DNA from 4 places in the Neobacillus sp. Soil_C_43 genome. Region 2 is predicted to be linked to each of the others. Evidence: predicted binding sites of a transcription regulator. Region 2 holds the regulator's gene; each other region holds the start of a gene.
What was found. Region 2 encodes Rex, which represses fermentation and respiration genes when NADH is low (regulators of the CRP and FNR family bind a similar motif). Its sites were predicted from a motif close to TTGTGAAATATTTCACAA; they were not measured.

Region 1 (2,192 bases), on a different contig from region 2:
ATCAGATGAACGCTCCTTTTTATCGAGACTAATACGTATTTTTTTAAATGGCTCTGTTAAACTATCCTGTTGATTTCCGCTCCAGGCACTTCGCTTTCCGTGGGTGTTTCGGCGAGCCTCCTCGGCGCATGCGCCTGCGGGGTCTCCCCTGAACCATACTCCCACAGGAGTCTTCGTGCCTTCCGCTCCAATCAACAGGGTGTAAAAATCAACACTGTTCTTTAACACAGCCTTAAAAATCATTCTGTCAAAAATATTCGATAATTTCCTTTTTCATCTTACCACTTCCACTATAGAGTGACAACATTGTTAGCGTGGAAGCAAATTTTGTCATTCTACTATTATATCTCTTTCACAGCAGAACTTCTATTTTGAAGGGTTCGGTTATTTGTCATATTTGACAATCTCATGGCAATAAATCATAAAGCTATTTCAATATGAAAACGGAGCAAATTGTTTTAATTGAAATCTGAATAAAATCGTTTATTTATGTATAATTATTTAACTTTATGCAAGTTACTACTGTTTGCATAGTGATAACTAAAGGCTTGATATAACAATGTTTTCCTGTTGTTTTTAGAGTTAATAAATTTGTCACAGGTGTGTAGAAATATTCACAAATTGTACATTGGAATATACTCTTACAATGTTAGATACTACCTTTAGAGAGGTTAATCTGGAAATTAAATAGAGAAACAATCCAAGATGGGAAGGGTGAGTAAAGTGGCCATTTGGGGGAAAAAGAAGAATCAAGAAAATAATCCCGAGACTAGAGAGAATAGAAAAAAAGGCCCAATACGAAGACTTTGGCAAATGTTCCGAAGTATAGATTGGAAGAATCCAGTGAACAGGTGGAAACTGCTATTTGTTTCACTTGTAGGCTGTATTGTCGTTTTTGGAGGAGGTTATGGAGTCCTTTCGTTAACAAACTCTCCGACTTTCTGTGCAAGCTGTCACGAAATGGCACCAGAGTACTCCTCATACACAGCCAGTGCGCACAATCAAATCACTTGTGTTCAGTGTCATATTAAGCCGGGTACGATCAACATGTTGACTCACAAAATGAAATCAATGAAAGAAGTTTATTATCACGTCACAGGTGTCCCAAAACAAATTGTTCAAACAGAGGAAGAAGCTGTTTCAAATGAAAACTGTTTACAATGCCACTCGAAAAACCGATTGGTAACAGCTTCCGGCGATTTAAAGGTTAATCACAAGAAACATATTGATAAAGATATTCCTTGTATTACCTGTCATGCTGGTGTTGTACACGCAAAGATGGCCACTCGTGGAATCAACATAGAAGAAGCACGCGGCCATTGGACTAAGGAAAGTGCACAAAAATTGATGGAAAAGAAATACTTGAGACCTAATATGGGTTCATGTATTGACTGTCACGACAAAGTAAATAACGGTGAAGAGCCATGGAAAGATGTAGCGTATAACGTGCCTCCAAATCCAGAAGAAATGGAGAAAAAACTAGAAGAGAAAGAAAAAGCGGGATCTAGTGAAGCTTCAAAAGAGGATGAGAGTAAAGAAGTAACGACAGCTGAACATGATCAAAAAACACAAGAGATTATTTTACAAGCTATCGGAAAGCAAAAGAAAGATGTAAAGATTTCGATGGAGTGTAAAACCTGCCACAAGCAAACGGACATACCTAAAACGCATAAGAATGTGGATTGGAACAGCAACCACGGCACAACAGCTGTAAAACAGCTAGATAAATGTGTGAACTGTCACCAGGATTCTAAATGGGTTAGAGAAATTCCAAAAGAAGATATTCTTTCTATATTGAAAATGGGTGATCAAAAAGAAAAATATGTTCCAAATTTGACCATTGTTAAAGAGCAAGCAAGAACTAATAAATTCTGCAGTGCTTGTCACGCAGATCGTCCAGATAGTCATGGTGAAAGCAATCAATGGTTGACGTCACATGCTGTCAAAGCAAAAACAGCCGAAATGAAAGCAGAGTGTTTCGTTTGCCATGATCGTGAGAAAGCAAAAGCAGATTCAACTAACGCAAAAGCTCCGACAGATGTTTATTGTGAATACTGTCACCGTACAGGCTTCAAAGATGATAAGAAGAACTAAGGGAAAATGTTAATGAGGAGGGAAAACAATGGAAGAAGAACATAAAGACAACACCTCCCCTCCACGGACTCGCTACAAAGTATATAAATATTTAACGG
Region 2 (2,192 bases):
GGCTTCCTTTTTCATTCTCAAGGTAAAAACCCATGACAGCAGATGAAACAATGTTACGTTTTACTAACTCATCTTTTCCTAACTGCAAGTCAGAAATATTCGGTGAAAACATGTCTGCCAGTTCATCTAGTGATAAATTTTCTTTCATTGTTTGGATTTTATTGATTCTTCCTAAAATCTTCTCTTTTGGAAAAAAGGTCTCCTGTCCCGTAAATGTTGATTTACGTATAAACCAGTCTTCTGGAATAAGGTCCTTACGTTTCCATCTATATAACTGTCCATAGGAAATTCCCGCTAATTCTAATAGGTCTTTTTTTGAGATTAACTCCTCGCTCATGGTAAAAACCCCTTTCTGTTTATCAATGTAACATAACACTGTTACGCTTGTAAAGTTGTAACTTACATATTTTTGTAAATAAAAAAAACCTCCTACGATTGAATCATCGTAAAAGGCCTTACACTGTTCTATTCCTCTACATCCACTGTCGGATAGTGCTTTAAAAAGTAAACCAATGATTGCAGTTCCACTGCCAGGTCAATATGGTGAACCCGAATCGACCCTGGTACATTTAACCGAGCAGGCGTAAAGTTTAAAATCCCTTTAACTTCCGCTTTTACCAGTCGGTCCGTTATCATTTGCGCAACAGGAGCTGGCACCGTTAAAATAGCCACCTGAATATCACTATTTTCTAATACCTTCTCCAAATCATCCATATGATGAACTGGAACTTCGCGAATCGTTGTCCCCATTTTTTCCGGATCGACATCAAACGCGACCTCGATCTTCGTGTTGTTATTTTTTAAAAAGTTATAATTTAAAAAGGCAGTCCCCAAATTACCGACCCCAATTAACGCAACTTTTGTTAATTCATCCTGATCCAGCGTTTTCCGGAAAAAGGTTAACAAATAATTAACATTATAGCCATACCCCTTCTTACCTAATGCCCCAAAATAGGAAAAGTCACGGCGAATCGTTGCCGAGTCCACCTTTACCGCTTCACTTAACTCTGCAGATGAAACTCTTTGTTTGCCGGAAGTATGCAGGTTCTTTAAAAATCGATAATAGAGGGGCAGCCGTTTCGCTGTCGCCTGTGGTATTTTCATCGTTTCGTTACTCATATTCTCCCACACCCCATGAATGGTTTTTTAACTCTTATTTAACCTGTTCATTTCTTCTAAAATCACCGTTTTTACCGCCTGTTTTTTCCACTAAATAGGTTGGTCCAATAACCATCCCTTTATCAACTGCCTTACACATATCATAAACGGTTAAAGCACAAGCAGATGCAGCTGTGAGCGCTTCCATTTCCACACCTGTATTCCCCTTTGTTTTCACCGCTGCCTCAATATGTAATTGAAAGTTCCCTGTTTGATCCTCTTCCCATGCAAAAGAAATATTCACACCAGTCAGTGGAATGGGATGACACATAGGAATAATATCCCATGTTTTTTTAGCCGCCATTACGGCTGCAACTTGGGCAACAGCTAATACATCGCCCTTTTTCATCTCATGATTGGTTATTTTGTCAAAAATTTCTTTACTTACAGTTATGCTAGAATGAGCAAGAGCAGTACGTGCTGTCTCAGGCTTGTCGCTGACATCTACCATCTTTGCTCTACCTTCTTCATTAAAATGCGTAAATTCGGCCATATAAAAAATCCTCCTACCAAAAAATAATACACTATTTTTCCTTTTATGTGTGTGAAACTTTGAACGAATCACTAGATTTTTTATAAGAACAGCTCCTAGAAGAGTCCGAGTTATTGCTGTCATTCCGCTTATACGGTACACTAGTCCTAAGTAATAGAGGTGAATAAAATGATTTTATTGCAAGTGAATCAATTACAAAAATATTATGGTGCTGACCTTATTTTATCGAATATAAAGCTAGAATTACAAACGAGAGACCGTGTGGCCCTTGTTGGCCGTAATGGTGCCGGAAAATCGACCTTATTAAAGATTATTGCCGGACATTTGTCTCATGATGGCGGCGAAATCATCAAACCAAAAGAAGTAACCATCGGGTATCTAGCTCAGAACACAGGATTAGAATCCAAATTGACCATTTGGGACGAAATGTTAACCGTATTTGAACCACTTCAAATCATGGAAAAATCGCTCCGCAAACTGGAAAAACAAATGGCGGATCCTTCTGTGTTTGAAGACCCAGGCAAGTACGAACGGGTGCTAA
Region 3 (2,192 bases), on a different contig from region 2:
CCGTTGCAGCCAAAGGAGGAAATGAATCCTCCCCAATCCTACATGCCTATGAATGGATACCCGATGATGAATCCTTATCCAAAATCAAATATGATTCCTAAACAACCAGGTGGGGTACAATCATTATTAAATTCCTTTAAGTCACAAGATGGATCGGTAGATTTTACGAAAATGGTTAATACTGCAGGACAAATGATGAATGCTGTCAATCAAGTATCATCGCTTGTAAAAGGATTTGGTGGAATATTTAAAGTATAAGAGAGAGGCTGACTCATAGCTACGTGAGTCAGCCTCATTGCTTTTAGTGCTTTTTTAATCTTCAATTTCAATCATCTTCCCTTTTTCTTGCGGGATTTTAATTTGTAGTAAACCGTCCCTGTAGGATGCTTTTACCATTTTTTCATTGATTGCATGTGGAAGTGAAATGGTTCGGGATGATTGCTGTCGAGTAATTCTTTGGCGATATAGTTTATTTATGTCGTCTTCTTCTGTTTCTAGCTCTTTATTTTCTACTGTAATGGTTAAGTAATTTCCCGAAATATTTAAATTGATTTGCTCTCTTTTTACCCCAGGAAGTTCAGCCGTGATGATATATTCTTTTCCTGTTTCAACCGTTTCTACATGAAAACCAGATCCAACTGGAAAAGGAGTTTTAAAGAAATCATCAATTGATTGTAAAAATCCCCTTACTGGTTTTTCAGTGAAGAAATCATTCATCGATTTAAATAATTCACGAAAAGGCTCAGGCAATGGTTTCTTTCCGTTATTTTTATCTTCAGGCAGCATAGATGACATAATAGTTCCTCCTCTTTCCAATATTTCACTTCATATAATATGCAGATGAAACTAGGGAGGTGCCGCCATAATATGGCTATAAACTTTTGAACGATTTATTACAACTTGAATTTCTGTGATATATATCACATTAATATTGGGTGATTGTTTGTATGCTAGGCAGTAGTTTTAGGAAAGTGAGGAAAAATACATGTTCTGTTATCAATGTGAACAAACACCATCAGGTGGTTGTAAAGTTATTGGAGTATGCGGAAAAGATGAAACCATTGCCAGTTTACAAGATACGATTATTTTTGGATTAAAAGGTATAGCAGCCTATCGAACACATGCTAACCAACTAGGATATACAGATGCTTTTGTAGATGCAACCACACATGAAGCATTATACTTAACGTTAACCAATTCTAACTTTAACGTGCAGGAACATATCGACATGGCGATGAAAGTAGGGCAATCAGCTGTCCGTGTGATGGGAATGCTTGATGAAGCCCATACAAATCGTCTAGGCATTCCAGAGCCTATCCGTGTAAGTCAAAATAAAATTGAGGGGAAATGTATTGTTGTTACTGGACATAACCTTTTTGCATTAGAAGAGTTATTAAAGCAAACAGAAGGAATGGGCATAAATATATATACCCACTCTGAAATGCTGCCCGCTCATGGTTATCCTGCATTAAAGAAATATACCCATTTAAAAGGTAATATCGGTAAAGCATGGTATGATCAGCGCCGCCTTTTTGAGGCATTTCCTGGAGCTATCCTGGCAACTACAAACTGTGTTATGCCAATTAAAGGGACTTATGCGGATAGAATGTTTACATATGAAGTGGCCGGACTAGAGAATGTAGAAAAAATTGTGAACGATGACTTTTCTCCTTTAATTGAGAGAGCATTAGAGCTTCCTGAAGCGGCAGTAGATTCAAATGAAACATTACTAACAGGGTTTCATCATGAAACTGTTTTAGGCTTGGCACCTGAAGTAATAGAGGCGGTAAAAACAGGGAAGATTAAGCGGTTCTTTGTTATTGCTGGATGTGATGCTCCTGGGCATGGAGGTGATTATTACCGTGAACTGGCAACATCCCTGCCACCAGAAGCAGTTATTTTAACCACCTCTTGTGGAAAATTCCGCTTTAATGATGTGGATTATGGGGTTATTCCTGGGACAAATATTCCAAGATACATCGATCTTGGGCAATGTAATAACTCCGGTTCAACGGTGAAAATTGCAATGGCATTAGCTGATGCCTTTGAATGTGAAATTAACGAGCTTCCAGTAAGTATTGTATTATCTTGGTTTGAACAAAAAGCGGTTGCTATTCTGCTTGGACTTTTCAGCTTAGGTATCCGAGATATCCGCATTGGACCTAAGCCGCCAGAATTTATTTCTGAAGGAG
Region 4 (2,192 bases), on a different contig from region 2:
TCCCCTCCCACCCGCTAACAGCATGGCTATCCAATTTGGTTTATTCATTGTTCTCCTCCTTTCCTTTGTACAATTTGTACTCCTCAATGACCCTCTGTTTAATCCATCTGTTTATATCTCTATTATCGCCTGATTTTTCCATTTAAGCGGCTTACATGTTACATCTCTGTGAAAAGTATTCATTTTTTTATCGACACCCTCTTAAAGAAATAGTACGTAATATGGCTGTTTTTGTCCGAAATTTGAAAGAAATAAAAAAAGGTACCTATAGATAGGAACCTTTTAAATAGTATTTTTTTTACTTACAAAGTTTTCTTGAATACGAATACTAAAATTTATCGTATACCAGTTTTAATGATAGATTGAACGACCTTTGTCTCTTGATATGGTATATCTTTTTTTCTATAAGCATGCCAATAAGCCATTGCAATAAACACGGATCCTCCTACTGCGTTTCCTAAGAAAACCGGAACAAAATTGGTAAAATACTGTATCCATGAAAAATGGCCTGCAAAAATCGCAGCAGGAATGACAAACATATTGGCTACTACGTGTTGAAACCCAATTGCCACAAACGCCATGGTTGGAAACCAAATCCCAGCTATTTTTCCAGTTATATCATTTGCTCCATAAGAAAGCCACACTGCGGAAGCCACTAACCAGTTACAACCAATACCAGATATAAACGCTTGGATAAAGGTGGCTTCAAGTTTATGCTCTGCAATACTAACCGTTTTTTCTAAAAAAGGACCAGTTTCAGTAAGACCTACTAAATGACCAAAGAAATAGGCGACAAAAACAGCACCTAGAAAGTTACTAATTGTCACAAGAAACCAATTAAATATGACCTTACTAGTAGTCACCTTTTTTGCCATCTTTGCAAGCGGTACAGCCATCATATTACCTGTTAATAACTCTCCTCCTGCAAGTAATGTAAGAATCAATCCAATAGGAAATACAGATGCGCCAATCAAGCTGCTTAATCCTTCCAAATTTATGGATAAGCTTGCTGTTACACGAATGCAAAGTAAATAACCTAGCGCAATAAATGCACCTGCTTCAAAACCTAAGATAACTGTCTGCAATGGAGAGTTTTTAGTTTTCTTCGTGCCATTTTCTATGGTTATTTCCATAATTTGATCTGGTTTGCTGTATGCCATAAGATGTTACTCCTTTTTTATTAGGCTTTGTTAAAGTTGTCTGCTGATTTCCGTTCCAGGCGCTTCGCTTTCCGCGGGCGTTCCGGGAGCCTCCTCGTCGTTCCTCCTGCGGGGTCTCCCGAGACCACTACTCCCGCAGGAGTCTTCACGCCTTCCACTCCAATCAACAGAGTATAAAATCAACAATGTTCTTTAACACAGCCTTTTATTAAAATTCTTTTTATTTGTGATGTTCTTAACATACTTTTATTTTACCGCACATTATTCCTTTTTCCTGTGAACTTTTCTTTAACGATTATTAAACGTTTTCAATCTTTTTCCTAATTCAGCAAAAAGATTTTATTCCTGTGAAATATTTGTTATAATGAAGTGGTTTTAACATTATTGAGGGGGAAATATATTTCTATGTCAGTTGAAATAGGCAGCAAAGTACAAGGAAAAGTAACAGGAATCACTAATTTTGGAGCATTCGTAGAATTGCCTGGCGGTACAACGGGTCTTGTGCATATAAGTGAAGTTGCGGAAAGCTATGTTAAGGATATTAATGACCACCTTAAAGTAGGCGACATGGTTGAAGTAAAGGTAATTAGTGAGAAAGACGGAAAAACTGCCTTATCCATTAAAAAAGCAATCGATAGACCGGAAAGTCAAACCTCTTCTTACTCACAACGCCCAGCAAGACAAGGGAGATCTGACAACCGTTCTAAAGATTTTCGTCCAAAAAGCAATTTCAAACCTAAAGAATCATTTGAAGATAAAATGGTTAAGTTTTTAAAGTCTAGTGAAGAAAATTTATCTTCACTAAAGCGCAGCACAGAAACAAAGCGTGGCGGCCGAGGCGGAAGACGCGGATAAGCTAGCTCGTAGGAACTATATAACCAAAAAGAAGAGCTGACTGTTTCTAGTTAGCTCTTCTTTTTGGGAAATGATTAGTTCTCACAATACTTCTCCAAATAGTTAATTAAATTCAATAATTTTTTCCATATTTTTTAATTGCAAAGGACGTAAAGACGGATAAAGTAATAATAGTCC

Region 1: a site for Rex is predicted at 603-620, ahead of AC3A54_RS12395 (cytochrome c3 family protein). Genes of this name have one in related genera too.
Region 3: a site for Rex is predicted at 909-926, ahead of hcp (hydroxylamine reductase). Genes of this name have one in related genera too.
Region 4: a site for Rex is predicted at 1,385-1,402, ahead of AC3A54_RS23675 (formate/nitrite transporter family protein). Genes of this name have one in related genera too.

The regions. Positions count from the first base shown of each region.
Region 1 covers NZ_JBDGJV010000008.1:66,904-69,095, forward strand. The annotation lists gene AC3A54_RS12395 (cytochrome c3 family protein) at 844-2,094, shown strand; gene AC3A54_RS12400 (cytochrome c3 family protein) at 2,123-2,192, shown strand, end outside.
Region 2 covers NZ_JBDGJV010000034.1:12,954-15,145, forward strand. The annotation lists gene AC3A54_RS25280 (YhbD family protein) at 1-337, opposite strand, end outside; gene AC3A54_RS25285 (redox-sensing transcriptional repressor Rex) at 466-1,119, opposite strand; gene moaC (cyclic pyranopterin monophosphate synthase MoaC) at 1,154-1,651, opposite strand; gene AC3A54_RS25295 (ABC-F family ATP-binding cassette domain-containing protein) at 1,820-2,192, shown strand, end outside.
Region 3 covers NZ_JBDGJV010000001.1:278,802-280,993, reverse strand. The annotation lists gene AC3A54_RS01435 (YppG family protein) at 1-258, shown strand, start outside; gene AC3A54_RS01440 (hypothetical protein) at 1-13, opposite strand, end outside; gene AC3A54_RS01430 (Hsp20/alpha crystallin family protein) at 313-795, opposite strand; gene hcp (hydroxylamine reductase) at 986-2,192, shown strand, end outside.
Region 4 covers NZ_JBDGJV010000026.1:47,908-50,099, forward strand. The annotation lists gene AC3A54_RS23670 (glucose-1-phosphate adenylyltransferase) at 1-48, opposite strand, end outside; gene AC3A54_RS23675 (formate/nitrite transporter family protein) at 336-1,160, opposite strand; gene AC3A54_RS23680 (S1 domain-containing RNA-binding protein) at 1,566-2,015, shown strand; gene AC3A54_RS23685 (CPBP family intramembrane glutamic endopeptidase) at 2,128-2,192, opposite strand, start outside.